DNA from 2 places in the Aeromicrobium sp. P5_D10 genome. Region 2 is predicted to be linked to the other one. Evidence: riboswitches for the same ligand, from Rfam matches in the RefSeq annotation. Region 2 holds a riboswitch; the other holds the start of a gene.

Region 1 (15,064 bases), on a different contig from region 2:
AGCAGGTCGACAAGATCGAACGCGCGATCTGCCCCGGCGAAGGAGCCTGCGGCGGCATGTACACCGCCAACACCATGGCCTCGGCCGCCGAAGCTCTCGGCATGAGCCTGCCCGGATCGTCGGCTCCGCCGGCCATCGACAGCCGCCGCGACGACTACGCCATCGCGTCGGGCGAGGCCGTCGTCGAGCTGCTTCGCCAGGGCATCACGGCCCGCCAGATCCTGACCAAGGAGGCGTTCGAGAACGCCATCACGGTCGTCATGGCACTCGGCGGATCGACCAACGCCGTCCTGCACCTGCTGGCCATCGCCCGCGAGGCCGAGGTCGACCTGACGCTCGAAGACTTCAGCCGCATCGGCGACAAAGTGCCCCACCTGGGCGACCTCAAGCCGTTCGGCCGTTATGTCATGAACGATGTCGACAAGGTCGGTGGCATCCCGGTCATCATGAAGGCGCTGCTCGATGCCGGTCTGATGCACGGCGACTGCCTGACCGTCACGGGCAAGACGATGGCCGAGAACCTCGCACACATCGAGCTCAAGCTCGACGGCGATGTCATCCGCGACCTCGACAAGCCGATCCACAAGACCGGCGGGCTCACGATCTTGCACGGCACGCTGGCCCCCGAAGGTGCCGTCGTCAAGAGCGCAGGCTTCGACTCCGACGTCTTCACCGGCACAGCACGAGTGTTCGATGGGGAGCGCAAGGCCATGGACGCGCTCGAGAACGGCACGATCGTCGCGGGCGATGTCGTGGTCATCCGTTACGAAGGTCCCAAGGGCGGCCCCGGGATGCGCGAGATGCTCGCGATCACCGGCGCCATCAAGGGCGCAGGCCTCGGCAAGGATGTGCTGCTGATGACCGATGGCCGGTTCTCCGGCGGAACGACCGGCCTGTGCGTCGGTCACGTCGCTCCCGAAGCCGTCGACGGGGGCCCCATCGCGTTCATCAAGGACGGCGATCAGATCACGCTCGATGTCGCCAACAAGCGCCTCGACGTCGCGGTCGACGCCGAGGAGCTCGAAGCGCGCAAGGTCGGTTGGGAGCCGCTGCCGCCCAAGTACACGACCGGCGTCCTGGCCAAGTACCGCAAATTGGTCAGCTCGGCCGCCCACGGCGCCATCACCGGCTGAGTGGCACTGAGCAACGGGCAAGCGGTCGTGATGTGAGCGATCAGGTATTCGCGACGAAGTGGGACTTCTTGTTCGCCCGGGTGCTGGTCGGCATCGACCGGTCCTCAGGTGTCTGGTCGGGTTCAGAACCCGCGCCGGGGCAGCAGATGGTGTGTGTCTGGAGCAGCGAGACGTTGGCGACCGACGCGCTGCACATCGAGTCGTGGGAGCTCACATGGATCCCGGTGCGCGAGCTGCTCGCGCTGGTGCCTGCGGGCATCGGCGTGGTGGTCGATCCGGAGCGTCCTTCCGGTATGACGGCCAGCGCGACCCAGGTCGCGCAGCTCAAGATGCTCACCGCACCGTTTCCGCCTGAAGCGGCCTTGCGGGTCTCGTCGTGGGACGAGCTGACAGGCGGGCCTCTCGACAGCATCGTGGGGGCCGCGGCCGCCAGCCAGACGGTCAGCGAGGTCAGGGCCTTTGTCTACACGATCGACGAGAGTCCTGCTCTCGGGTGTCTGGCCTTCACCTTTGTCGGTGATCAGGACGATCCTGACCTCGTTTCTGCGGCCGTCGAGGTGGTCGGGAGGAGACCTGCTGACGTCGGCGTGAAGACCGTCAACGTCCTCGGCTGGCACGAAGTGCCGGCGGAGATCCGAGCGGCGCTGCCCGACGGGTTCGTGATCTACCGGCGCAAGCGGCCCAGGCCATGGCGTCGCTGAGCGTCGGGGACAATGGTCAGATGGCCTCTTCGCGTTCAGCAGACTTCGACGACAACGAACTCGCGATTGCCCTCAAGGTCTTGAGCGAGGCGCAGTTCCTTGCCGAAGAGGACGAGGCCTATATCGCCCTGCGTCGGGCGTGCGGCAAGTTTTACAAGGACGTCAAGAAACAGCGTCGACTCGACAAACGAGCTCAGATAGCTGCTGCGGACCGCGAGGTCGTGGCCACCACGGCCACGGGTTCGCCCACGCGCATCGACGACGAGACCGAAGGCATCCCGCTGGTGTCGAATGCCGCCGGAGCCACAGCAGGCACTCTGATGGTCGCCCGGCCGTGCTATATCTGCAAGCAGAAGTACACCGTCGTCGACGCGTTCTACCACCAGTTGTGTCCCGAGTGCGCGGTGCTCAACCGGGCCAAGCGCGACGCCCGCACCGACCTGACCGGACGACGGGCGCTGCTGACCGGCGGCCGGGCCAAGATCGGCATGTACATCGCGCTGCGCTTGCTGCGCGACGGCGCGCATACGACCATCACGACCCGGTTCCCGCACGACGCGGTGCGCCGTTTCACCGCGATGGACGACAGCGCCGAGTGGATCCACCGGCTGCGCATCGTCGGGATCGACCTGCGCGATCCGGCCCAGGTCGTGGGCCTGGCCGACTCCGTGGCCGAGCAGGGGCCGCTCGACATCTTGATCAACAATGCGGCCCAGACCGTGCGCCGCACACCGGGTGCCTACGCACCGCTGGCTGAGGCCGAGTCGGCACCGCTGCCCGCGGGGCCCTTGCCCGAGCTGCTGACCTTCGGGCACACCAGCGACGCCCATCCGGCCGCCCTTGTCGGATCGGTGTCGGCGCACCCGGTGCTGGCCGGTGACTCGCACACCGCCGAAGAGCTCACCTCGCTCGCGATGACGGCCGGCTCAGCCGATCTCGAGCGCATCGACGCGGGCGGGCTGGTGCCCGACACGGTCGACATCAACAGCTGGACCCAGCGGGTGCACGAGGTCGACGCACTCGAACTGCTGGAGGTCCAGCTGTGCAACACGACAGCGCCGTTCATCCTGGTCAGCCGTCTACGGCCCTCGATGGCGGCCGCCGACGCCAAGCGCACCTACGTCGTCAACGTCTCGGCGATGGAGGGACAGTTCAGCCGTCGCTACAAAGGTCCTGGGCACCCGCACACCAATATGGCCAAGGCGGCCCTCAACATGCTGACCCGCACGAGCGCGGGGGAGATGCTCGAGCAGGACGGCATCTTGATGACCGCGGTCGACACCGGCTGGATCACCGACGAGCGACCGCATCCGACCAAGATGCGATTGGCCGAAGAAGGCTTCAAGGCGCCGCTCGACCTGGTTGACGGCGCTGCCAGGGTCTATGACCCGATCATCCGCGGCGAGGCCGGGGAAGACGTCCACGGAGTGTTCCTGAAGGACTACTCGCCGTCGCCGTGGTGATCGTGCCCCCCGGGCGGCTACTTCAGGCAGCCCGTGAGCTTTTCGGCCAGCTTGGCCTGCTTGGCCGTGTCGTCCTTGGTCGGCTTGTACTTGCTGTCGCCGTCGGCGAGGGCCTGAACGGACTTGTCGGACAGGTCCGACTTCGAGATGATCTTGGCCGCGCAGTCGGCCTGCTTCTCGGTGATCGCGCCTTTCGAGGCCTTGGTGAGGCCCTTGGAGATCTCGTCCGCGCTGGGCCGGTCGTCCCCGCCGCCACATGCCGAGGTCACAGCCAGCGCCATCACGACGACTGTGGAGCTGAGGATCTTCTTGGCGGTCAGGTTCGTGTTCATCGGGTTCCTTAGTGGAGGGTGACAGGGATGCGGTGTTCTTGACCCAGCAATGGTGCCAGTTGTCTGTGATCCTGTCAGACATTCTGTCGTCTCAATGCACTCGACCCGGACGATCGTACTGCCGTCCGGGTCGAGAACTCACTGCGAGATCAGGCAGCGGAGGCGCACTTCGTAAGGTCCTTGCTCAGGCCGGCGAGCTTCTTCTCGTCGTCCTTGTTCTCGTAATCCTTCTTGCCTTCGACGATCGCGTTGAGCGTCTTGTCGGACAGTTCAGACTCTTCGAAAACCTTGGCGATGCAGTCGGCGGTCTTCTTGGGCACGGCAGTACCGAAGACGCTGTTCTTGCCGGTCAGTGCCTTGGAGATCTCGTCGGTGGTGGGGCGGTCGCCGCCACCTCCGCCACATGCGGCGGTCAAGGTCAGTGCGGCTGCCACGATGGCGGCGCTGAGTGTTTTCTTCACGGGTCCCCCTTATGTTCGGGCCCGCGTCAAAGGGTGCGGACCAACATCAGCATGTTGCCAGTAGTACGGAGCCGGCATGACAGGGACTCGCTGTCACGCCCGTCACACCCGGCTAAATGTCCACATCGTGGTACGAGTTGTCTCACGGCTTGACCATCGCCGCGAGGCGCACCACAATGAGGGGGTGAAGATCCAGATTCTTGTAGTAACCATGTGACGCGACAGACCTCACCAGGGTCACGCGTCTCCCTCGATTGCCTTCGGGCCGAGGGATTTTTTTATGCAAACTCCTCTGGCAGAGACCGGCATACGATGGAACAAACAGTGAGGTACCAGAACACATGACCGAGCAGATCGCTGAGCAGCTCACCGGGGCCCAGAGTCTCGTGCGAGCGCTGGAGCACGCCGACGTGGACACGATCTTCGGAATCCCCGGCGGCGCGATCCTTCCGGCGTACGACCCCCTGTTCGACTCCGAGAAGATCCGGCACATCCTGGTACGCCACGAGCAGGGTGCAGGGCACGCGGCTCAGGGTTATGCCATGGTCACCGGCAAAGTCGGCGTCTGCATGGCGACATCGGGTCCTGGCGCCACCAACCTCGTCACGGCGATCGCGGACGCCTACATGGATTCGGTTCCGATCGTCGCGATCACCGGACAGGTGGCAACCCACCTAATCGGCACCGACGGATTCCAAGAGGCCGATATCCGCGGCATCACGCTGCCGATCACCAAACACAGCTACCTCGTCACGGACCCGGCCGACATTCCCCGGGTTATCGCTGAGGCTTTCCACATCGCGGGTTCCGGACGTCCGGGACCAGTACTCGTCGACATCGCCAAGGACGCCCTGCAGGCGCAGACGACGTTCCAGTGGCCCAGCGAGCTGGCCCTGCCGGGTTACCGTCCGACGACCCGCCCGCACGGTAAGCAGGTGCGTGAGGCAGCGCGTCTGATGGCCACCGCGAAGCGGCCCGTGCTCTACGTCGGCGGCGGAGTCATCAAGGCCGATGCTGCCGCCGAGCTGAAGGTACTCGCCGAGTTGACCCAGATTCCGGTCGTCACGACCCTCATGGCTCGCGGCGCGTTCCCCGACTCGCACGAGTTGCACCTCGGGATGCCCGGGATGCACGGCACCGTCGCAGCGGTCATGGCGCTGCAGAAGAGCGATCTGCTGATTTCGCTCGGGGCACGTTTCGACGACCGGGTGACGGGTCTGCTGTCGACGTTCGCGCCCCTGGCCAAGGTCATCCACGCCGACATCGACCCGGCCGAGATCTCCAAGAACCGCACGGCCGACGTGCCGATCGTCGGCGACTGCCGCGAGGTCATCGCCGATCTGATCACGGTTCTGCAGAAGCAGGCTGACGACGACAGCGTCATGGGCGACTACAGCGCCTGGAAGAATCAGATGCTCGCCGCGAAGGCCAAGTTCCCCGTCGGTTATGACAAGCCCGCCGAAGGATTGGCGCCGCAGACCGTCATCGAGCGGCTCAGCGCTATCGCCGGACCCGAGGCCACATATGTGGCAGGCGTCGGCCAGCACCAGATGTGGGCGGCGCACTACGTCGATTACGAACGTCCGCGCCAGTGGCTCAACTCCGGTGGAGCCGGGACGATGGGCTACTCGGTGCCGGCGGCGATGGGCGCCCAGGTCGGTCTGCCCGGATCGGTCGTGTGGGCCATCGACGGCGACGGCTGCTTCCAGATGACGAACCAAGAGCTTGCAACGTGTGCGATCGAAGGCATTCCGATCAAGGTCGCCGTCATCAACAACTCCTCGCTCGGCATGGTCCGGCAGTGGCAGACACTGCTGTACAACGAGCGCTACTCCAACACCGACCTCAACACCGGTCCCGAGTCGATCGGTGCGCGCCGCATTCCCGACTTCGTCAAACTCGCCGACGCGTATGGCTGCGTCGGACTGCGCTGCGACAACGAAGCCGACCTCGACGCGACGATCGAGAAGGCCATGGCGATCACCGACCGCCCGGTCGTGATCGACTTCGTGGTCGAACGCGATGCCATGGTCTGGCCCATGGTCCACGGCGGTGCCAGCAACGACGACATCCAGATCGCGCGGGACTTGGCTCCTTCGTGGGACGAGGAAGATCTCTAAATGCGCCGTCCGATCACCCGGTCGCATGTGGGCGACCGTCACTCCGAGCAGGAAGTTTCACCGTGACCTCACATACTTTGTCCGTGTTGGTTGAGAACACCCCAGGTGTGCTCGCACGGGTCTCCAGCCTGTTCATGCGACGTGGCTTCAACATCGATTCGCTGGCCGTTGGTCCGACCGAGATCGCCGAGATCTCGCGGATGACGATCGTGGTCAACGTCGACGAACTGCCGCTCGAGCAGGTCACCAAGCAGCTCAACAAGCTTGTCAACGTCCTCAAGATCGTCGAGCTCGACTCCACGAATGCGGTCGAGCGCGAACTCATGCTGATCAAGGTCAAGACCGAACCACAGACCCGTGGGCAGGTGCTGGAGACGGTCAATCTGTTCAGGGCTAAAGTGGTCGACGTTGCCACCGATGCCGTGACGATCGAGGCGACCGGAGACGCGGGCAAGCTCACCGCGATGCTGAATGTCCTCGAGCCGTTCGGTATCCGCGAGATCGCCCAGTCCGGACGTGTGGCCATCGGCCGCGGGTCCCGCTCCATCACAGACCGCACTCTTCGGGCCGTCCCCGGCACGAAGGTCAGCTGAATCCATCAAGATTTCCCAACCAGCACTGTCCCAAGGAGAAGTACCCCGTGGCTGAACTCTTTTACGACGACGACGCAGACCTGAGCATCATCCAGGGACGCAATGTGGCGGTTATTGGCTATGGCAGCCAGGGCCACGCCCACGCGCTCAACCTGCGTGACTCCGGTGTCGACGTGCGCGTCGGTCTGGCCGAGGGCTCCAAGAGCCGGGCCAAGGCCGAGGCCGAGGGCCTGCGTGTCCTGAACGTCGCCGAGGCCGTTGAGGAAGCCGATGTCATCGTCATCCTCACCCCCGACCAGGTGCAGCGTCATGTGTACGCCGAGTCGATCGAGCCCAATCTGGTCGACGGCGATGCCCTCGTCTTCGGACACGGCTTCAACATCCGCTACGGCTACATCGCGCCGCCGGCCGGTGTCGACGTCCTCCTGGTCGCACCCAAGGCGCCGGGTCACACCGTGCGTCGTGAATTCGTCGACGGCCGTGGCATTCCCGACATCATCGCGGTCGAGCAGGACGCGACCGGCAAGGGCTGGGACATCGCGCTGTCGTACGCCAAGGCCATCGGTGGAACCCGCGCGGGCGTCATCAAGACGACGTTCACCGAAGAGACCGAGACCGACCTCTTCGGCGAGCAGGCCGTGCTGTGCGGCGGTATGTCGCACCTGGTCCAGGCCGGGTTCGAGACCTTGACCGAGGCCGGTTACCAGCCCGAGATCGCCTACTTCGAGGTGTTGCACGAACTCAAGCTCATCGTCGACCTCATGTGGGAGGGCGGCATCGCCAAGCAGCGTTGGAGCATCTCCGACACCGCTGAGTACGGCGACTACGTCTCCGGACCGCGCGTCGTCGACGCCGGTACGAAGGAGCGCATGCAGGGCATCCTGGCCGATATCCAGGACGGCACGTTCGCCAAACGCTTCATCGACGACCAGGACAATGGCGCCAAGGAGTTCCTGGAGCTTCGTGAGAAGGAAGCCGGACACCCGATCGAGAAGACCGGCAAGGTCTTGCGCTCGCACTTCTCGTGGCAGCAGCAGGACGCCGACTACATCGACGGCCAGGCCGCTCGCTAGTCACCAGTCGCACCACGAACGCCCCGCCTAGGTTCTAGGCGGGGCGTTCCCATCCCCGCACCCTCAGGCTGAGGAGGTGGATGTCGCCCCTCGAGGAGGTGGTCGTCGCCCCCACGGCGGGCGTCAAGTAACTCCTCATGCGGCGACAAGTACCTCCTCAGCGGAGAGCGCGACGTCTGCGATAGGTTCGAGGTGCAAGGCCGGGGTGCCCCACCAGGGGCTGAGATGAGACCCGCCGAACCTGATCCGGTTAACACCGGCGCGAGGGAGCCTGCCATGACGAATCATGTCACGTCCACGATTGCCACCGCGGTCCGCGAGCAGTCGCCATTGGTGCAATACATCACCAACTACGTATCGATGGACATTGCTGCCAATGTCCTCAACGCCGTGGGGGCGTCGCCGGCGATGGTGCACGATCCGCACGAGGCCGGCGAGTTCGCACGGATTGCCTCTGCCGTCGGCATAAACATCGGCACGCCGTCACCTTCCTGGGTCGATGGCATGACGGCCGCGGCCGAGGCCGCACGTGAGTCGGGTACTCCGTGGGTGCTCGACCCCGTCGCAGTCGGTGCGACGTCCTACCGGCGCACTATCGTCGCAGACCTGTTGCAGCACGCGCCTACGGTTATCCGCGGCAATGCCAGCGAGATCTTGGCCATTGCCACATCGCAGGCAGGCGGGCGGGGCGTCGACAGCCAGGCCGCATCGCTCGATGCGCTCGCGGGTGCGCGGAAACTCGCGGGGGAGTTGTCTTCGGTCGTTGTCGTGACGGGTGTCCAAGACGTCATCACCGACGGGAGCCGCACCGCGGTGGTCCACGGCGGACATGCGTTCATGCCGATGGTGACTGCCCTGGGCTGTTCGGCGACGGCGCTCGTCGCCGCGTGCTGCTCAGTCACTGAGGACCCTTTCGATGCCTCAGTGGCCGCGATGGCGATCCTCGCGGTCGCAGGGCAGCGGGCCGGACGGGACGCCGTCGGTCCTGGATCGTTCCGGGTGCGGTTGCTGGACGAACTCGCGAGCTTGGACCCGTCCTGGCTCGATGCTGCGCGCATCGACCTGTCATGACTCTCGATCTCCGCTTGTATCTGGTCACCGACCCCGGCTACGACGGTCTCGACGCGATCGTCGCGGCCGCAGTGTCGGGAGGTGTGACGTGCGTCCAAGTACGTGACAAGTCGGGCACATCGGCCGATCGTCTCGCGACGGTGTCACGTCTGCGCTCGGCGTTGCCGAAATCGGTGGCTGTGCTCGCCAACGACGACCTCGAGGCGGCCGGGTGGGGCGATGGAGTCCATGTGGGCGTCTCCGACACAGATCCTGTCACCGCACGAGCTGCGCTGGGCGACGGCGCGGTGATCGGCTGGTCGGTCAATGACCTGGACCAACTCGATGACGAGCGTCAACTGGCGGCGTGTGACTACGTTGCGGCCAGTCCCGTCTGGGCGACGCCGACCAAGACCGATACGACAGCCCCGTTCGGACTCGGGGGAGTCCGCGAGATCGCCTCGCGGCTAGCTGGGAGGTTGCCACTCATCGCGATCGGGAGCATCGACGTCAACAATGCGCGCGATGTCGTCGCGGCCGGCGCCGACGGGATTGCCGTGGTCAGCGCGATCTGCGCTGCCGAGGACCCGGCAGCCGCCGCGAGGGCTCTGTTGGCGGCCGTCGACCAAGGACTGCAAGAAAGAGGTGCGATCAGATGAGCCGCACACCCGTGATGCTGACCGTTGCCGGATCCGATCCGTCCGGCGGCGCCGGAATCCAGGCCGATCTCAAGACCGCCAGTGCGCTCGGCGTGTACGGAGCGACGGTCATCACCGCGTTGACCGTGCAGAACACCCAGGGCGTGACCGGGATCCATGCGGTGCCGGCAGATTTCATCGCCGCGCAGTATCGATCCGTGGTCGATGACCTCGACGTCCTGGCCGTCAAGATCGGCATGCTGGGTAGCGTCGAAGTCGTCCAGACCGTCGCGAAGATGCTTCGTGAACGACCGGTTCCGGCCGTCGTGCTCGATCCGGTCATGGTGGCGACTTCCGGCGACAGGCTCGTTTCCGAGGAAGCGGTCGCCGCGATCCGCGATCTGTTGCTCCCGCTGGCCACGGTCGTGACGCCCAATGCACCGGAGGCCGAGGTACTGACAGGACGAACAGTGGCGTCATTGGACGAACTGGAGGCCGCCGGTCGGGCGCTCCTGGAGCTGGGGCCGCAATATGTACTCGCGAAGGGCGGCCATCTCGCGGGCGCGGACAGCGTCGACGTCCTGGTGTCGGATTCTGGGGTGCGCCGACTGTCGGCACCTCGTGTCCAGACCCGGAACACACATGGAACAGGCTGCACGCTGTCATCGGCGATCGCGGCGTACCTGGTCCGAGGCGAATCCATGGCGGACGCAGTGGCCTCGGCCAAGGCGTACCTGACGCGAGCAATCGTCGCGGGTGCGGATCGCGAGGTCGGTCACGGCAATGGACCAGTCGATCATGGGGTGCCAGCATGAGTGTTTCCGAGCAGCTTTGGGAGTCGGTCGATGACTGGTTCTCGGCGATCTGTGACCATCCCTTCTTGTTGGGACTGATCGACGGCACCCTGCCCGAGTCGGTATTTGTCCGCTACCTGGTCGACGATGCGCACTATCTCGACCGTTACGCGCGCGTTCTGGCCCAACTCGCGGTGCGGGCCGACGATGCCGAGGGTGCCGAGATGCTCGCCGCCTCAGCGGTCGGCGCGATCTCGGCCGAACGCGAGCTGCATCGTGAATTCTTGGCGCCGCGGGGACTCGATCCCGATGTCGATACGGTGCCCGAGGCCACCCCGACCTGTGTCGCATACACCGGATTCCTGGAGTCCGCAGCGGCGACTCAGGCGTTCGATGTCGGCATCGCGGCGGTGCTGCCGTGCTTCCGGGTCTACGCCGAGGTGGGCAGGCACATCTTGTCGCGACGCGCGGCGGGGGAGCATCCGTACGCTGCCTGGATCGACACATATGCCGCCCCCGAGTTCGATGCCGCGGTCCGCCGTGCAGAGGCTTATCTCGACAAGGTCGCCGGTGACACCGCCCCGCTGCTGGAGGCCTACCAGCGCGCGACCCGTTTCGAGTGGATGTTCTGGGACGCGGCCTGGCAAGGTCAAACCTGGCCCACCCCCGTTGAGGAGGTACTTGTCGCCCCATGACGAGGTACTTGTCGTTCCCATGACGGTGCGGCAACTCTCTCGCCGCAGGGCGGTAACCCCCTCCTCAGCGTGGGGTTAGGCGATCATGTCGAGGGTTTCTTTGGCGCCGCTGCTGGACTGCTGGTGATGACGACTGGTGCTGTGGCGCGTGGGGCCGAGGACGTCCTGGTAGGCCAGCTGGAGCCGGCCGACGGCTTCGGTCAGGGCCTCGTGTGACTGCGTGTAAGGGATGCGCAGATGGCGCTCGCCGGCCGAGCCGACGTGGGAGAAGAATCGCGGTCCAGGTGTCAACAGCAGGCCGTGACGTGACGCGGCGACTGTGAGCCTGGACGACATACGTTCAGGAAGAGTGACCCACAGGTTCAACCCGCCGGTGGGGCAGGGCGCCTCGATATCGGGCAGCTGCCTCGCGAGCTCGGCGAGAAGATGGTCGCGGGCCGATCTGAGTCGAGCCCGACCCGCCGCAGCGGTCTGGCCGCCTTCGGCGAGCAGTTCGGCGACGACGAGTTGGTCGAAGGCCGAGGTGCCGAGATCGTCCATCATCCTGGCTTGGACCAGCGGCATGACCAGATCATGCGGTGCGCGGAGCCAACCGACCCGCAATCCGCCCCAGTACGACTTCGACGACGATCCCATCAGGACCGCACGCGGATCGTAGGTCGCGAAAACCGGCGGCAGCTCGACGCCGTCGAGGTTGATCTCGCGCAGCGACTCGTCGACGATCGGGATCACATCGTGACGTCGTAACTCGCGGGCCCAGACGGATCGTTCCTCGTGGGACATGACGGCGGCGGTCGGATTGTGGAAATCGGGGATGAAGTAGGCCGCTCGGTGCGATCCTCCAGCCAACATCGCGGTCAGCGACTCGATATCCCAGGGCGAGCTGCGCACCGGCAGTGCTGAGAGCCGCCCACCGACCGACTCGAAAGAGTCGTGTGCGTGCGGATAGCTCGTGCCCTCGACGACGATCCGTTCCCCGGGCGCGATGAGTGCCCGTGCCAGCAGCGAAATCGCGCCCATCGCCCCACTGGTGACGATGATCTGCTCCGGATCGGTGGGCAGACCGCCATCGGTGTACCGCTGCGCCAGGAGTTCGCGAAGAACAGGCAGCCCGTCGGGCAGATAGCCCGTCGTCGACAGCAGCCCGGGCAACTTGGCGGCGGCGGACTCGAAGGCGCGAGCGAGGCCGGGCGGTCCGATGGGCGCCGAGTACGTCAGTGCGATGGTATCCGCGTCGTCGGGAGTGATGATCATGCTGCTGGCACTCGAGGCCGCGAGCGGGACTTGGATGATGCTGCCTGAGCCTTGTCGGGAATGCAGGATCCCGGTGTCGCGAAGCTCGGCGTATACGCGGGTGGTCGTCGTCCGGCTCACACCGAGGGCTGTCGCGAGTTCGCGCTCGGACGGGAGCCTGCTCCCGTCTGCCACTCGTCCGTCGACGACGAGCAGGCGGATACGTTCGGCGATCAGCCGATAGGTCGGTCCGGATCCGTCGAGGTCGCCCAGGAGAGTCGAGAGCCGATGGGCGGAAAGAGTCACTGACACGAGGCCAGTGTTTCACAATTGGCTATTTTATCAAGGGCCAATTGCAGGCACTCTGGTTCTATGAGCGTGTTAGTTGCAGGAGTCGCGTTGATCGCGTTGGTTGTCCTGGTCGTGCATCTGTGGCGCCTCGTGGCGAGTGACGGCTATGGATTCACATCCCCGCCGCGCAGCCATCGCGAGGAGCTCGGCACGTGGGTCGACCGCGAACTTCAACGATGAGGAGTCTCGTCGCGCGGTTGATCCAGCTCAATGTCGGATTGTTCCTCTATGGCTTCACGATGGCGATGTTGGTCGAGTCGACATTGGGTCTGGACCCTTGGGACGTCTTCCACGAGGGCATCACGAATCACGTGTCCCTGACGTTCGGGCAGGTTGTCATCGCGACAGGTGCCGTCGTCCTCCTGCTCTGGATCCCTTTACGTCAGATGCCCGGCGTCGGAACCGTGCTCAATGTCGTGGTCATCGGGCTCGCAGCCGACTTCGGTATCGCGGTCATCGCTCAGCCCGACGAGATGTGGTTGCGGATTCTGCTCCTGGTCGGGGGAGTCGTGGGGAACGCCTTCGCCGGTGCGCTCTACATCGGCGCCGCGCTCGGCCCCGGGCCACGCGATGGTCTGTGGCTCGGCCTTGTGCGGCGCACGGGTCGAAGCGTGCGTTTGTGGCGCACCGTCATCGAGGTGACCGTGTTGGCGGTCGGTTTCGTTCTGGGCGGCACCGTGGGGGTCGGAACGGTTCTGTACGCGCTTGCGATCGGGCCCCTGGTCCAGGTGTTCTTGCCGCTGACTGCGGCCAAGGTGCCCGAGAAGGTCAGCGCCGCGTCGCGATGATCAACGACGCGTGGACGTCGATCAGCATCTCCACCGCGGCGAACCGCTCATCGGTCAGCCACTGCTCTCGTACCGTGTCGACACGGCCCTCGACGATGGGTGGCCAGTAGTCCGACGGGACGAAGTCATCGAGGATCACGATGCCGCCGGGCTCCATCAGATCGGCCAGCACATCGATACTCTCCATGACTTCGCGAACATCGACGAACAGCATCGAGAACGGTGCATATTGCTCGAGCGTCGACCAGTCGCCGGCGATCACGTCGATATTGGGAGTGTCGGCGAAGATCCTCTGCACGTCGCCGGCCAGCGCCGGATCGAGCTCGGCGCTCACGACGTGAGCTGACTTGGGAGCGCCGCTCGACAGCCACGCCGAGCCGACGCCGCAGCCGGTGCCGAGCTCGGCCAGGGTTCCGGTGCGCGAGGCGGCGAGCGATGCGAGCAGGCGACCGGTCTCATTGCGGATCGAGGTGATGAAGCCACGCTGACGCGAGAGGTTCAGAGCGCTGGCGACGAGATCGGGGACTTCAGCTGGTGCACTCACGTGGCCAGTCTGTCACGAGTCGCGCACGTTCCCCGCCCGCGACGTCTCGTCGGCGAAGAGATGACCACAGGGTGAGACACGCGCGGTAGGTACTTACAGAAACCGGGGGAGACGTTATGGTTATCCCTACCATGCGGAAGCAGCTTGTAGTAATCGCTTGCCGCGGCAGGGCCTCTTAGGGCTACACCCTGCCGCGGAGTTTCGGCGTTGGCCCGCCGTTCCGCCGCAGGGTAGGTGATCATGATCTGATCCCACACTCGCTGAACTCTCCTGGCTGATCCCGGGACGTTTGCGGCGTGCTGGACGGCGGGACTCCGCCGGACACGCAGCCGACAAACCGTCCGATTCGCAAAGGAGATCATCATGGAACCGCAGCTGATGGAGTGGGGCCCCGCGCATCTGCGCGACGACGCTCGTCCGATCGAGCTCGAACTGGCCGACCGTCCCGATGACAACTGACCGCATGATGATACTCGGGTTTCACATCCTGAGACATCATCCGTAGAATGACGCCCATGACCAAGTCTTTCTCGCTCGCAGTTGTCGCCGGTGACGGCATCGGACCCGAGGTCACCTCGCAGGCTTTGCAGGTGCTGAACTCGGTGGCGCCATCGCACGGAATCTCGTTCCACACGACCGATTACGATCTCGGCGCACGGCGGTACCACGCGACTGGCGAGACCCTGCCCGACTCGGTGCTAGCGGAGATTCGCGGACACGACGCGATCTTGTTGGGCGCCATCGGCGACCCGAGTGTGCCGTCCGGTGTCTTGGAGCGTGGCCTGCTGCTCAAGCTGCGCTTCGAACTGGATCACTACGTCAACCTGCGACCGTCCAAGCTGTTCACGGGCGTCGGCTCGCCCCTGGGCGATCCCGGCGAAATCGACTTCGTCGTCGTTCGCGAAGGCACTGAGGGGCCGTACGTCGGCAATGGCGGTGCGATCCGGGTCGGCACACCACACGAGCTCGCGACCGAGGTCAGCATCAACACCGCATTCGGCGTCGAGCGGGTCGTGCGTGACGCCTTCGCTCGCGCGCAGGCACGTCCGCGCAAGAAGCTGACGCTGGTCCACAAGAACAATGTCCTCGTCCACG
Region 2 (15,064 bases):
GTAGTTCATGCCGAACGCGATGTTCTCGACCGTAAAGATCTCGGCGGAGAACACCGGCAGCAGCGAAAGGGTCAGATAGCCGTGAGCGATGGGTCCGCCGAACGGACCCTTGGCAGCGCGCTCCGGGTCGACATGGATCCACTGGTGGTCACCCGTGGCGTCGGCGAACGTGTTGACCTGATCCTGCGTGACGGTCAACCACTCGCTGGCACCGAGCTCCTCCCCGGCTGCAGCCTTGAGAGCGTCGATGCTGTCGAATACACGAGTCATTCCAAATCCTCCGGCTAGGTAAGCGCTTGCTTAGTTGGCACCTTAGCCGGTGGGGAGTCCGGGGTCTAGAGCAGGATCCTGGCAACGACCGGGACGAGAGCGAGCAGTAGCGCCGCAGCGACGCAACACACGTCGAGCCGTGTCCACGGTGCCGGTTCAGCCCAGGTCCGCCGCTGAGCATCGGCAAAGCCCCGCGCATCCATCGCGATCGACGCCGTCGTCGCACCACGCATCGCGTGCACCAAGAGAGCGAACGACATGTTCGCCACGTGCTTGCCATTGCGGAACGGATTGCGGCTGGCTCCAAATCCCCTCACCCGTCTCACCCGCTCGAGCTGCTGCCACGTGAGCCCGAAGCCGGTGAACTTCTGCAGCGCGCCGGCGAATGCGGCCATCAACCGCGCAGGCAGGTGCATGCTCTGCGCCAGGTAGTCGGCCAGTCGGGTCGGGTCGACGTAACCTGCCATGACCGAGCCGGGCCAGGCCAGAACGACGATCCGAAGGCCTGCGGTTATGGCCTGCTCGATGTCTCGGCCGCCAACCCGCCAGGTCGAGTAGACGATCGTGATCGCAGCAATCGAGGTGAAAGCCAGGCAGGCCAACGGATATCGCCAACCAGGCAACAGCAGCATCGCGACGAGCAGGTAGGCGCCCAACGCGATCAGGGCGACCGGCAGACTCCGAATCCAGAACGAGCCCAGCAGCGAGAACAACCCCACCGACAACTGAGCCAACGGATTGGCGCTTACAACCAGCGACCTCACACCAGCACCCCCGAAGCCATGCGATGTTCGACGTCGAGCGGCAGCTCGTCATCGTGCGTCGAGACGCCCACCGCGGCACCGGCCGTCCCGGCCGCGACGATCCAGCCCGCAACTGCCGACCAGGTGCCCGGATCCTGACCGACCGTCGGCTCATCGAGCAAGACGACGCCGGGTCGGTGAGCAAGGGAAGCGGCCAGCGCCAGGCGCCGTTGCTCACCACCGGACAGCCGGTAGGGATGGGAGTCTGCGAAACGGTCCAGACCGAACACTTCCAAAACAGCCATGACATCGATCGGCCGCTCCAGCCGATCAGAGGTGTGCCGCACCTCGTCCGCGACCTTCGTGGTCAAGAATCCATGTTCGGGATTCTGCGGCACCCAGCCGACGACGGCTGCCAGCGCCTTCGACTTCATGCGGTTCAGATGGGGGGTGACGACCCCGGACGCAGGTTTGAGCAGGCCGCCGAGCACGGCCAGCGCGGTCGATTTCCCGGCCCCGCTGGGCCCGGTGAACCCGGTGACTTCGCCGGGATTCAGCCGGACAGTCAAACCGCTCAGCGCGCGCGTGCGTTGGTTGCCTCGCAGCGTTCGCATGACCAAGTCGACCGTCACGTCCTGTGCCTTCACTGTCAGCACGTCATGGCTCGGACCGGCCAGATCGGACGGCACACCCAACGGCGTCGGCGTCGGTCGCCCCGGGAACCACACACCTGACGGTGCATCGCCGGCCAGGAACTCAGCAACGGTCCCATCGCTTACGATCACTCCCCCGGCACCCAGGACGACAACCCGGTCGACATGCGGCAGCCACGGTTCAATGCGGTGTTCGACGACGATCAACGTGCGATCGCCGACCGCCGTCAGCACCGCCGAGCGCACGCTCGCGGCCGTCGCCGGATCAAGCATCGACGTCGGTTCATCAAGCAGGAGGACATCGGGCCTCATCGCGAGTACCCCCGCGAGCGCCAGACGTTGCTGCTCGCCACCAGACAGGGCAGCGGTGAAGTGCTCATGCCCGTACGTCAGGCCCACAGCGACAAGAGCCTCGTCCACCAGCGGCCAGATCTGCTCACGAGGAAGGGCCGCATTCTCCAAGCCGAAAGCCACGTCGCGTCCCATACGTTCGGCCACGATCGCATCGGCGGGATTCTGCAGCAGCAGACCCAATTGTCCCTCGACCTCGGCTGTGCCGGTGAGGTCACCGGCGATAGTCGACCCGAGCGCTCCGGCCAGGCCATGCAGGAGCGTCGACTTGCCCGCACCGCTTGGACCAACCAGAAGAACCCGTTCGCCGGGCTCGATCAGCAGATCGAGCCCTCGGTGGCCTGTTCGCGTCCCGCCCCGAAGGAATCCAGGACGCCTGCTCGGGCCATTGCCCTGACGAGGAAAAAGCCTCCCGCTCCCGCGACGACCGCGCCCGACAACATGAAGAATCCGAGGTGAGCGAGCTTGGCGCCGATCGAGTAGTCCGGGATGTAGGCGCTCCACTCGTACAACGACCCGAAGGCACCTGCCAGCATTCCGGCCAGCACTGCCGCGACAACTCCCCATCGCTTGTAGAAGAAGACGAGGAAGATCAACTCCGCGCCGATTCCTTGCCAGAAGCCGGAGGCGTACACCCCCCAGCCCCATTGCGTCCCGCCCAGAATGAACGTCGACACGGCCGCGGCGACGAACTCGGTGGCAAATGCGGCACCGGGCTTGCGGATGATCAGCCCGCCGACGACGCCCGCCGTGAGCCAGACACCGCCGAGCAGTGCTGAGGTCGGCGGATAGGAGAAGACCGCCAGACCGCTCAGCGGTTCGTACAGCTTGCCCCACCCCCAGAAGATGACGCCGAATGCGACACCGAGGGTGGTGATCGTGACCAGATCGATCGTGCGATAACGCACCAAGGACCTGGATGTGGACGTAGTTGCAGAACTCATCGTGACTCCCTTCGCCGGTACTAACCGGAGCAGGTTCAAGGGTCTGCGGCGGATCCGCACTCTCAGCGCCCTCTGCGTTAGGCGCTCCCCTGTCTTGTGAGATCAGCGTACCTCGCGACCGACTTATCGCCCTGCCGGGACGAAGGAATCGGGTTTTGTCCGCGATTCACGGGCCAAAACCCGATTCTCTGGTCAAACCCAGCGAGCTCAGGTTCAGCGGCCGGTCAGGACGTTGCCGATCCTGGCCAGTCGACTCGGCTGGGCCAGCCCGTTGTTCTCGCGGCGGTCCGCTTCGCGGTACAGCCCGTACATCGCCTTGACCCCGAGCCACCGCAGCGGCTCAGGCTCCCAGCGCCGGACTGTCCGGTTGACCCAGGGCAGCGCCGTGAGCTCGGTGTCGCGCCCCAGGGTCAGATCGGCCAGCGTCCGTCCGGCCAGGTTCGTCGTGGTCAGGCCGCTGCCGACATAGCCGCCCGCCCAGCCGAGACCCGTCCGTTCGTCGAAGGTGACGCTCGCACACCAGTCGCGCGGCACGCCCAACACACCGCACCAGGCCTGGGCGATACCAGCTCGGCGGGCCGCCGGGAACATGTCGTGCAGGATCGTGGTCAGCGACTCGACCGTCCAATCCTGCGTCTGCCCATCGATATCGGTGCGGGAACCGTATCGATACGGGATTCCTCGCCCGCCCAACGCGATCCGCCCGTCCGCGGTGCGCTGCGCGTAGCAATAGGCATTGGCACTGTCACCCAGAAGTTCCGCCCCGGTCCAGCCGATCTCGTCCCACACCGAATCGGGCAGCGGATCCGTCACGATCATGGCGGAGTTCATCGGCAGCCAGGTGCGCCGCTGACCGCGGATACTTGCGGTGTATCCCTCCAGACAGCGCAGAATACGCGGGGCTCGCACCCGGCCCCGGTCTGTCGTCACGACGCCCGACTCGATGCGACTCGCCCTGGTCTGCTCGAAGATACGCACGCCGCGTCGCTCCACGGCCTCGGCAATACCCGCGACGAGCTTGGCCGGATGGACGCGAGCGCAGTGCGGGCTGAACGTCGCGCCGATCGCGCCGGCAACGTGGATCCTGTCTTCAAGCTCGCCTGCGGAAAGCTCTCGGTGATGCTCGGCACCGATGCCCCACGCCTCGTCGTCGGCCAGTCCCTCATGCAGCCGGACGAGTTGCGCCTTCGACCGGGCGACGTACAGAACACCGTTCTTGACGATGTCGGCGTCGATGCCCTCGACCTGGCAGACCTCGATGACTTCGTCGACGGCACGCTCCATCGCGCCGACCAGTGCCGTGACTCCGTCGCGCCCATGCGTTGCGCCATAGCGCCTCTTACTGCCCGACAGCTCGGCCGACAGCCAGCCGCCGTTGCGACCCGATGCCCCGAAGCCGGCGAACTCGGCCTCCAGAACGACGATGTCGAGATCCGGTTCGGCGGCCGCGAGGGCGTACGCCGTCCAAAGACCGCTGAGTCCACCACCGACGATGCACACATCGCAGGTGAGATCGCCGTCGAGCGAGGGACGCGGCGCGGGGATGCCGACTTGATTCCACCAGAACGAGACGCCGCCGTTGATCACGATTTCATCCTGCCACCACAGGCGTCCAGGCCTGGTTGGACGCGGCGAGACGGGGAGCGCCCCGTGGGCACTCCCCGCCTCAGTTCCCTATCGGGCCCTACTTGACCTTCACGACCCTGGTTGTGGTCGCACTTCCGACGTACTTGGCATCGCCGGAGAACACCGTCTTGATCCGCAGAGTCGCCTTCTTCTTGGGCGCCTTCACGGTGGTGGCGATAGTTCCCTTCCTACTCGCGGTGAGCGAGACGGTCTTCTTCAGGATGTAACCGCCCTTGCCGGTCTTGACGTAGATCTTGACCGATCCGGTCGGGAACGTCCCGGCCGTGGCGCCCTTGATCGTCGTCTTGACGGTCAGCGTCTTACCCTTCTTGATCGACGACTTCGAGGAGACCGATGCCGTCGTGGCTTTCTTGAGGATCTTCAGTCCCGTCGAGGCCACACCGCTCGGATCGACCTTGTCGGTGCCGTTGAAGACCGCATCGACGCCGTACGTTCCGGGCACCAGCCCGGCGGGCACGGTGAACGCCACCGAGTCAGAACCTCCCAGTGGAAGATCGATCGTCCTTCCGCCGAACTTGACGGTGACGGTTCCGCCATCGCCATTGGCGACGGCGACCGATCCCTTGACTGCGGTGCCGTAGACCGTGGAGTCGGTGGCCAGCAGCATCGCGATTCCGGACTTGCCCTTCGCCAGCGTCAGGCCGATGACGTTGGACTCCGACGCCTGGGCCGTGGCCGTCTTGGCGAAGGTGGCGGTGATCGCGTGGTCTCCGGCCTTGAAACCGTCGACCGTCACGGTCGCAGCACCGCCTGCGACGGTGCCGGTGCCGAGCGACGTGGTGCCGTCGAAGAACTCGACGGTTCCAGCCGTGTCAGCACCTGTCACCTGAGCGGTGAGCGTGACTGACTCGTTGATCTCCGGGATCGCCGGCGACATCGACAGCGTCGTCGCTGTGGACTGGAGCACCTCGATCGAGCCGGTGGACGTGAAGCGCGTTCCCGCGCCGACCGCCGATACCTCGTTGACGCCGAGCACCGCGTCGGCGGGAACCGAAGCCGTCACCGCGACCTTGCCAGCGCCGTCGGCGATCCCCGTCGCCAGTGCCGTACCCGCCAGCGTGAACGCCACGGACTCGCCGACCCGGTAGCCCGTCGCCGTCAGCCCGACAGCATCGCCGGGCGCCACGATCTCCTCGTCGATCGTCACCTCCCCGGTCGTCTTCGACGCCGCGAGCTCAGCACACGCGTCGCCCTGGATACCGGGTGCCGGAAGGGCTGTGGCCGAGCCGGTCACTCCGTCATCCTCGACGACGACGAGGCTGCCCAAGGCCTTCTTACCCTGTACCGCACCGTTCACGTTGATGATCGAGCTGGTGATCGACGTGCTCGCGGTGGAGCTGGTCAGCGTGTCGCCGTTGACCTGCGCCGTGACGACCTTGCAGGTCTCACCCGGTGCGAACGACACCTTCTCCATCGTGATCCCGCCCCGGCTCGTGGTCGAGCCCAGCACCGAGACGTACCCCGTGACGGGCTTGCTCGACGGCGCATCGAGGTACACCGCGATGTCGGCCGACCCAGGCGCATTGCCCTCGGCGACCTTGGGGACAGACAAGTCGACGGTGCGCTCGTTCTTGACGACCGGGGTTCCGACGCTCGAGTTCTCGAACGCCAGGTCCGACAGGAAGACCGAACCGGTCGCGGTCGCGTCTGCACCGGTCGCCGCGCCGAGCCGCACTTCGCGGATGTCCGACAGATTGAGGCCTGCGTCCGCCAACGTCGACGTCGGGAGGTTGACCTGCTGCAGCACGATCTTCTTCAGCAACGCCGACGTCGAGCCCGGGAAACGGCTGACCGCCAGCGGGTTCAGCGCCGAGACCGGCACCGAGTAGCTCACGCCATTGCCATCGACAACCGTGATCTTGACATCCGTGCCGGTCACGACCGTCTCTTCGGCCGCCATCTTGACCGAAAGGCGGTCGTACCCGCTTGCCTTGCGGGCAGCTGCCGGAACCGTGACCCGCACCTCGCTGGGCGTCTGGGTCGTGTTGCCGGTCGACAGCGCGCTCCACGACAGCTTCGTCATGGGTGTCGCCGGAACGTTGCCGCCATTGGTCGCGGGAGTCCAGTGCGGTGTCGCGCTGGTTCCCAGGGCCGTCGAACACGTCGGCAACTGCGTCGGGAGCGTCCGTCCCCAGGCGCTGGCGCACAGCGTCGCCGTCGCGGCGCCCTGCGTGCGGATCAGCGAGCTGGTCGACTCGAACGTCGCAATCGTCGCGCGCTCTGTTGCCGGAGCCGTCGACACGCTGCGAACATCCTCGCCGTTCAGGACGGCCGGAACCGATCCCGAACCGTCGAACATGGGCAGGAACTGCTTCTCGGCACCCATCGTCAGACGGAACCAGCCGGCCATGTAGGCCGTGCCCATGTCGTACTGCTCCTGTGCCGTCATACGGATATTGGTGGCGGCCTGCGGTCCACACACGGCGTCCGCCGAGTTCGCGCCCCAGTCATCGCTCACCGAGTACGGGTAGACGCCGGGCGTCCACACCGTGTTGTAGAAGTTGTGGTTGGCACCCATGGCCCACACGGCGCTGCGCAACGAGTTGTCGTCGAAGGCGTAGCGCGTGTCGTCGAGCATGTGCTGGCCCTGCTGGTTGGAGACGTCGCCGTCGCAGTAGGGCAGGACGACGTTCATCGCGACATTCGGCACCGTCATGCGGTTGAAGTCGACCGGCGCGAGAGGCAGGATCGTCTTGATTCCCCACGGCTTGTCGAGCGCCTGATTGAGGGTCGCCGCTGAGGTGACGCCCTCACCGCCGCGCGAGTGCCCCATCATGCCGACGTTCGTCAGGTCGAAGCGGCCGACGAAATCCGCAGCGCTCAGCCCTTCGGTGCCGACAGTCAGTCCGGGCAACGGGCCCTGGTCAGCGAGCGCATCGGCCAGTGTGACGTCCTGACCCTTCTGCGCGTCGCGATAGCTGACCGGCTCGCCCTTGCTTGCCTGGTCGAGCATCGTGAGGGTGTCGAGCAGCAGCTGTCCGCGGGCCTGGGCGCCGCGGTCGAGTGCGAGCTCATTGTCATTGGAGTTCACCGCGTTGGCAGCGATCGACACAACGGCGTAGCCGTGGCTCGCCAGCGCGCGGGCGGTGCCGTCGTAGCCGGCGAAACTCGGAATGTTGACCTGATTGGGACCACACGGCCAGCGCAGCGGATTGGAGACTCCGCCGCTGCCGGGAGGTGACGTGCAGGAGGTGTGACGGCCGTGCAGCAGGATCACCGTCGGGCGGGCCCCTCCGGTCTTGGGCAGGTAGACCTTGCCCTGCAGCTCGCCGCGGACGCCACCGATCCCCGCGAGCGGGATCGCCTGGGCGCCGAAGTTGTAGACCGCCTCGGTGAATGCGTACGAGCCTGTCGAGGCGGGGTTCTCGTCGAGGGGTTCGGGATCGGCGTCTGCTGCCGGGACCGCCGCGGCCTTTTGGACGGTGCCACCGCTCGGCTTACTGAACCAACCAGCTTCGGCGTTGTCGGCTTCGGCAACGTCTGGGTCGGTCGTGAAAACCGACAGACTCTTGCCGTCCGCAGCTTCGGTCGCAAGGCCGATCGAGACTCCGTCAACCTCGATCGTCGGCGCATCCGAAACGATCGGGAGCTTTTTGTCGAGCTCGACTGTGACGAGGTAGCCGCCGGGGGCTTGGGTCACTTCCCAGCCGGATCCTGAGGCGAGGTCGCCATCGGCGGCCACAGCGATTGACGGTAGACAGGCCAGGGGAATGGATACGAGTGCGGCGGCCAGTCCGGTCCGCCACCCGTGTCGTTGTTCTGAGATCACACAGACTCCTTCGATGAGGTCATCAGAGTCCGACACACTGGTTTCGAATCGTTTCAAAAGCAGTTTCGCCGCGGTTTCATGACGGCCCGTCAGGTTAAATCTCAGCACCGCACTCGCGCCTTTTCATGTGCTATCCGCGCGCGGGCCCGCTCGTCATCACCAGCCGTAGGACAGAATGTGGCCATGTCCGTGCGCACTCCTGATCCCAATCCCGGCTGGCTTCCCGACTTCGCACTCGACGAGACGCGAGCGCGCGTCCCGATCCTGTACGTCGAGGCGGTCCCGGTCCGGATTAACCCACTGGGCCAGGTCGACCTGATCGGCGTCCTGCTGCGCGGATCGGCAACAACCGGCGTCATCAGCCGCACCCTGGTGTCCGGTCGCGTCCTGCACGGCGAGTCTGTGCGCGAAGCGCTGCTTCGCAATCTCGAGAAGGATCTCGGACCGACCGCATTCCCTCAGCTCCCGGCGTCGACCGTACCGTTCTCGGTCGCGGAGTACTTCCCGCTGCCGGGTGTGACGGCATTGCACGATCCGCGTCAGCATGCGGTGTCGTTGGCCTACGTCGTTCCGGTCACCGGGGAGTGCGATCCTCGCCAAGACGCGCTCGAACTGACCTGGCTCACGCCGACCGAGGCGGCCGATCCCGAGGTACTCAACGACATGGAGGGCGGCCGTGGCTCCCTCCTGAAGGAAGCCCTCGCCCACATGGGCGTCCTGACCCAGTAAGCCCCTCCCACCCCCCGGGCGGTGCGTTGGCGTCCACCCGAAACCTGGGGCGGTGCGCTGGCGTCCACTTCGTGCGTCGACGTGGACGCCAACGCACCGGCCCCCGGGCGATGTGGATGGAGTAGTCTGAATCCTGAGACGATTCGTATCAGGATGTGGACAAAATGGCCGCAAGGAGTTCGACCCCGAACCGCTGGCTCATGCTCGCGGTGTCGATGATCGGCCAGTCCGCCAGCAGCATGTACGTCAATGCGACGCCGTTCCTGATCCCCTACTTGCACCTCAAACAGGGACTCAGTCTGGTCGAAGCCGGACTCGTCGCATCCTCGGCCACGGTCGGCATGATGCTGACCCTGTTCGCGTGGGGCGCTGTCGTCGACCGCATCGGCGAACGCACCTCGATGTCTGTCGGACTGGCGATCCTGACGGCAGGCGCCACCGCCGCCGCGTTCAGCACCTCTTTCGTCTGGCTGGCGATCTTCATGTTCATCGGCGGCATGGGCGGCGCCAGCACCAACTCGGCCAGTGGCCGGGTCGTGATCGGCTGGTTCCCGCCCGATCGGCGCGGCACCGCGATGGGCATCCGCCAGACCGCTCAGCCAGTAGGCGTCGGCATCGCGGCGCTCGTGATCCCCAATCTGGTCGATGCCTTCGACCTGCGGACCACGATGCTGACGATCGCGGTGATCTGCGGTCTGACCGCCGTCTTGACCGCGACGCTCATCGTCGACCCGCCGCGACCCACCAGGGCCGAGGCCGCCGACCTCGGACATCTCGACAATCCCTACACCCGCGACGACCGGCTCTGGCGCATCCATGCGGCGTCGATCCTGCTCGTCGTCCCGCAGTTCACGGTCTGGACATTCACCCTCGTGTGGCTCATCGACGAGAAGGGCTGGTCAACCCTGGCCGCGAGCCTGCTCGTCGCGGCGACCCAGGTGCTCGGCGCCGCCGGACGCATCGCCGCCGGCACCTGGTCCGACCGGGCCGGCAGTCGCCTGAGGCCCATGCGCACCGTCGCGGTCGTCGCTGCCGTCACCCTGGTCGCGCTCGGTGTCTTCGAGAGCACGCCGGTGGCCATCGGGATCGTCGTTCTGGCATCGATCATCACCGTCGCGGACAACGGGCTGGCCTTCACGTCGGTCGCCGAGATCAGCGGCCCTTACTGGTCGGGCCGCGCATTGGGCGCCCAGAACACCGGCCAGTTCCTTGCTGCGGCAGCGGCACCTCCGGTCATCGGCGCGCTCATCACCGGCGCCGGATACGGCTGGGCGTTCGGTCTCGTCGCTGTCTTCCCCCTCCTGGCGATCCCGTTGGTTCCGGTCAAGGGCGAGACCGTCAGCACCTAGGGTCGAGCCCATGGACGACTTCTACCCTGCGGAATCGGGCGTAGGCACATTTGAGCCCAACACCAACCAACAGGCATTCGCGGCGTACGAAGACGCCTGGGCCCAACGCCAGGCGACCGGCCGCACGTCCCCAGATCTGCTGGTCGCCGCGCTCAAGGCCCGCAACGTCATCGAGAGCGCATACGGCCCGGAAACCCGGCTGCACCGCGTCCTGTTCGGATCCTGGGAGAAGGGGCGTCGTCCCAGCCACATGCACGGGGTGATCCTGAAGTACCGCTTCGGGAGACTCCGGGACGGTCTGAGAGACGATTCACCCGAACAGTTCGAGCTGCCCGCAGGCCTTCGCCCAGCCAGCAAATGGGGCCTGTGGGATGAGGAGAAACTTCCCTTCAGACCCACGGGACTCTTCACAGCACGCGTAGGCGCCTGGCACGAAGCAGCCGAAGACGACGATGACGACGATCCGGAGCGAACCATCCCTGTGTGGCTCGACACCGGCGCCCGCCCGGAAAACACCCCCGTCATGGTCGGCCGGGAGCTCGCCGGGCACACCGACCTCCCAGAATGGGTGCACCAGCAAGTCTTCGGCGCAACGAAACGCGGTCGCCGCATCGTCGTCACCGGCGAACTCTGGGTCAAGCGGCGCAAGGACGGTTCGTACCGAACCAAGAAGATCCACGCAGACCTGCCCAAGCGCAAGAACTGAGCACACTGTCAGTATGTGAGCTGCACTTCACCGACCCGGCTTTGGCAAGCCTTACTCGATGCACCCGACAACCACCGGATAATGTCAGGCCTAACTGTCAGGGTCGTATCACAGGAAATGGGGCCTCCATGCAGGTCGTCGCGATCGTCGTATCGCTTGTCGTCACAGCTGTTGCTCTGCCGCTGATCACCAAGGCAGTCCTCAACATGCTGCAGGTCATCCGTTCGGGTCAGCCCGTCATCGGACGTACCGACAATCCCGCCAAGCGCACCGCGAACATGCTGATCGAAACGTTCGGTCACACCCGGATGCTCCAATGGACCTGGGTCGGCATCCTGCACTGGTTCGCATTTGCCGCCTTCATCGTGCTCAGCACTGCCGTCGCTCAGGCATTCTTCCAGCTGTTCGACGCCGATTTCACCTGGCCGATCATCGGCAAGTTCTTCCTCTACGAGTGGCTCGGCGATGTCATCGGGTTGCTCGGCGCACTCGCGATCCTGCCGCTGATCGTCTACCGACAGGTCAAGCACCCCCGCCGCCTCGAGCGCAAGAGCCGCTTCTTCGGTTCACGCATGGGCCAGGCGTACTTCGTCGAGGCCATGGTGTTCCTGGAGAGCATCGCGATCTTGTTCATCCGCGGCGCCGAGTACAACCTGGCGAAGGCGCACGGCGGCGAGCATGCCGAGCACGCGACCGCATTCCATTTCCCGATCTCGCAGTACTTCGGCAATCTGTTCCCCACCGGGCCGGACTCGATCGACACGCTCGAGAACATCATCTACATCATCGCGATGATCAAGGTCGTCTCCGCGATGATCTGGCTCATCGTGATCGCCCTCAACCTCACGATGGGTGTTGCCTGGCACCGTTTTCTGGCCTGGCCGAATATCTGGTTCAAGCGCAACAGCAGCGGCAAGACGGCCCTCGGCGGCCTGCAGCCGATCTACGTCAAGGGCAAGCCGCTCGACCTTGAGGACATGGACGACCTCGACGAAGAGGACTTCGCCAAGCTCGGCGTCGGCAAGGTCGAAGACTTCACCTGGAAGGGCATCCTCGACTTCTCGACCTGCACCGAGTGTGGACGCTGCCAGAGTCAGTGCCCCGCATGGGCGACCGACAAGCCGCTGTCACCCAAGCTCCTGGTCATGGGCCTGCGTGAGCACGCCTACGCCAAGGCCCCGCTTCTTGCCCTGTCCGAAGAGGAGCAGGAGAAGCTGACCGACGAGCAGAAGCAAGAGCTCGAGCGTCCGCTGATCGGCGACGATTCGATGTACGGCGTCATCGACCCCGACGTGCTGTGGTCGTGCACCAACTGCGGCGCCTGCGTCCAGCAGTGTCCCGTCGATATCGAGCACGTCGACCACATCGACGACATGCGCCGCTTCCAGGTGCTCGTCGAGTCGAACTTCCCGGCTGAACTGAACAACATCTTCAAGGGCCTCGAGCGCAAGGGCAATCCCTGGGGCATGGCTCCCAAGGACCGGATGGACTGGACCAAGGGCCTCGACTTCGAGGTCAAGCAGGTCGGCAAAGACATCGAAGACCTCGACGAGGTCGATTGGCTGTTCTGGGTCGGTTGCGCCGGAGCGTACGAAGATCGCGCCAAGAAGACGACCCAGGCCGTCGCCGAGCTGCTCGACATGGCCGGCGTCTCATTTGCCGTCCTCGGTGACGGCGAGACCTGCACGGGCGATCCGGCCCGCCGTGCCGGCAACGAGATCGTCTTCGCGCAACTCGCGATGCAGAACGCGGAAGTCTTCAAGGAGACCAAGGTCAAGAAGGTCGTCTCGACCTGCGCACACTGCTTCAACTCGCTCAAGAACGAGTACGCAGAGTTCGGCGTCGAGCTCGAGGTCGTGCACCACACGCAGCTTCTCAACCGTCTCGTGCGCGAGGGCAAGCTGACGCCGGTCGCACCTGATCCGGCCGCCGAGAAAAAGAAGATCACGTACCACGATCCCTGCTTCCTGGGCCGTCACAACCAGGTCTACGAAGCGCCCCGCGAACTGCTCAGCATCATCCCGGGCGCCGACTTCACCGAGATGCCCCGCAACCAGGAGAAGTCCTTCTGCTGTGGCGCCGGCGGCGCCCGCATGTGGATGGAAGAGACCATCGGTTCGCGTATCAACGTCAACCGCACCGAAGAGGCCATCGCCACCGGCGCCGACCAGATCGCGGTCGGTTGCCCGTTCTGCCGGGTCATGCTGTCGGATGGTCTGACGCTCAAGCAGTCCGAGGGTCAGGCCCGTGAAGAGGTCGAAGTCATCGACATCGCGCAGATGCTGCTCGCTGGCGTCAAGCGGGCCCCGGCGCCTGCTGTGGTCGAGGCCGAGCCGGACGCCGCAGACGAAGTCAACCCGGCGTCGATCAGCGACACCGCTGCGGTCGGTGCAGCAGCTACTGCAAGCGATCCGACGGTGGAAGAACCTGAGCCTTCGGCCGACGATCAGACCGTGGCCGCCGAGCACAATGTGCCGGTCGACGAGGCAGGCACGGCCGACGACGCTCCCGAACCGGCACCAGCGGTTCCCGCCAGCGAGAAGGAAGACGCGGCTTGGGCCAATGTCGGAGCGGTCAACACCGATCTGACGCCGGCCGAGACCCCCGAGCCGGAACCGGAGCCCGAGCCGGAACCGGAGCCCACGCCGGTCGACGACGTCGAGACCGACACTGCCGAGACACCTGCCGAGGTCATCGCGGTCGAGGACGCCGAGTCGACCGCCGATCCCGTCAGCGACGACGTCGTCGAACTGAGCGATGCCAACGCCAGCGGTGAGGAGTTGAGCGCCGCCGCGACCGCTGCAGTGCCAGATGTCGATCACCACAACCAAAGCACGGACGAGGAAGCCGTCGAGGAGTGGGTCGAAGAAGGCGGCACCCAGAAGTCGACCGACGACGAAACCAAGCCGTAGTCAGTAGATCCAGACGAAAGGGCAGGCCTTCGGGTCTGCCCTTTTCGTGTTTTCTGCGATACAGGCCAGCAGATGAGACTACATTGACTCTGCTCGGGGGAGATTGTTTTTCTGTCGTCCCCCCGAAAGCAGATCACCGTGTCCAGATTCCCAGGTAACCCGACATGGGCGCGCGTCAGCGTCGTCGCCCTAGCTGTCCCGGCCCTCCTCACCTTCGTCCCCGGACCCGCGCAAGCAACCAGCGTCGGCGAAGTTCCCGGCGCAGTGCGCGCCATCGGCTGGGGAGACACCCAGGTACCTCAAGACAAGACCTTCACCCAGGTCTCGGAGGGATACTGGGCGGGTATCGGTCTGACCGCAGAGGGCAAAATCGAATCTTGGGGCAATCCGTTTCAAGGGTCACTGAACATTCCCGTCAGTCTCAACTCCAAGGTCGTCACGAAGATCTCCCAGGGTTACAACCACGGCCTGGCCCAAACTGACGACGGCGAGCTCACGACCTGGGGCTTCTACCTCGACGGCGAGCAAGCAGCAGCCGAAATCCCCCAAGAAGTCGCTGACGCCGACATCGTCGACTTTGCCGCCGGTTTCAACAGCGACGTGGCTCTGACATCGAACGGCGAAGTGCTGGCGTGGGGCGACAACTCCTACGGCGGGCTGAACATACCGGCCAGCCTCGACGACAAGACAGTGACTCAGATCTCCAACGGCGCCTTCGGCCCGGCGGCGTTGACCTCTGACGGCAAGATCACGACCTGGGGTTATCTGATGGCAACCCCGAGCGCCTACGACGACGAGACGTTCGTCGCCGTCGAGGTCGGCGGACCGTCGGTGCTGGCCCTCAACGACGAGGGCAAGCTCTTGACCTGGGGAAACAACGGCATCGGCACTCAGCCGATCCCGTCGTCCCTCGACGGCAAGACCGTCACGGCCTTCTCGACCCAGGGTGACTGGGCCATGGCCCTGACTCAAGAGGGTCAGATCGTGACGT

The links. A riboswitch is a leader RNA that binds a small molecule or an ion and turns the genes downstream of it on or off. The one in region 2 is predicted to bind thiamine pyrophosphate.
Region 1: another riboswitch for thiamine pyrophosphate. It lies ahead of thiM (hydroxyethylthiazole kinase); the one in region 2 lies ahead of ACXJKC_RS07330 (ECF transporter S component).

Annotation. Positions count from the first base shown of each region.
Region 1 covers NZ_JBFUME010000006.1:166,346-181,409, forward strand. Annotated here, with positions in the region: gene ilvD (dihydroxy-acid dehydratase) at 1-1,133, shown strand, start outside; gene ACXJKC_RS13335 (hypothetical protein) at 1,166-1,834, shown strand; gene ACXJKC_RS13340 (SDR family NAD(P)-dependent oxidoreductase) at 1,855-3,297, shown strand; gene ACXJKC_RS13345 (hypothetical protein) at 3,315-3,629, opposite strand; gene ACXJKC_RS13350 (hypothetical protein) at 3,779-4,090, opposite strand; gene ACXJKC_RS13355 (acetolactate synthase large subunit) at 4,432-6,210, shown strand; gene ilvN (acetolactate synthase small subunit) at 6,273-6,803, shown strand; gene ilvC (ketol-acid reductoisomerase) at 6,851-7,876, shown strand; TPP riboswitch at 8,068-8,162, shown strand; gene thiM (hydroxyethylthiazole kinase) at 8,153-8,947, shown strand; gene thiE (thiamine phosphate synthase) at 8,944-9,585, shown strand; gene thiD (bifunctional hydroxymethylpyrimidine kinase/phosphomethylpyrimidine kinase) at 9,582-10,379, shown strand; gene ACXJKC_RS13385 (TenA family protein) at 10,376-11,053, shown strand; gene yczR (MocR-like transcription factor YczR) at 11,129-12,598, opposite strand; gene ACXJKC_RS13395 (hypothetical protein) at 12,659-12,817, shown strand; gene yczE (membrane protein YczE) at 12,814-13,425, shown strand; gene ACXJKC_RS13405 (O-methyltransferase) at 13,406-13,969, opposite strand; gene ACXJKC_RS13410 (3-isopropylmalate dehydrogenase) at 14,476-15,064, shown strand, end outside.
Region 2 covers NZ_JBFUME010000003.1:478,880-493,943, forward strand. Annotated here, with positions in the region: gene ACXJKC_RS07315 (MaoC family dehydratase) at 1-270, opposite strand, end outside; gene ACXJKC_RS07320 (energy-coupling factor transporter transmembrane component T family protein) at 336-1,034, opposite strand; gene ACXJKC_RS07325 (ABC transporter ATP-binding protein) at 1,031-2,341, opposite strand; gene ACXJKC_RS07330 (ECF transporter S component) at 2,335-2,961, opposite strand; TPP riboswitch at 2,951-3,062, opposite strand; gene ACXJKC_RS07335 (NAD(P)/FAD-dependent oxidoreductase) at 3,175-4,548, opposite strand; gene ACXJKC_RS07340 (Ig-like domain repeat protein) at 4,646-8,377, opposite strand; gene ACXJKC_RS07345 (NUDIX hydrolase family protein) at 8,561-9,106, shown strand; gene ACXJKC_RS07350 (MFS transporter) at 9,271-10,455, shown strand; gene ACXJKC_RS07355 (hypothetical protein) at 10,466-11,161, shown strand; gene ACXJKC_RS07360 (heterodisulfide reductase-related iron-sulfur binding cluster) at 11,290-14,073, shown strand; gene ACXJKC_RS07365 (hypothetical protein) at 14,212-15,064, shown strand, end outside.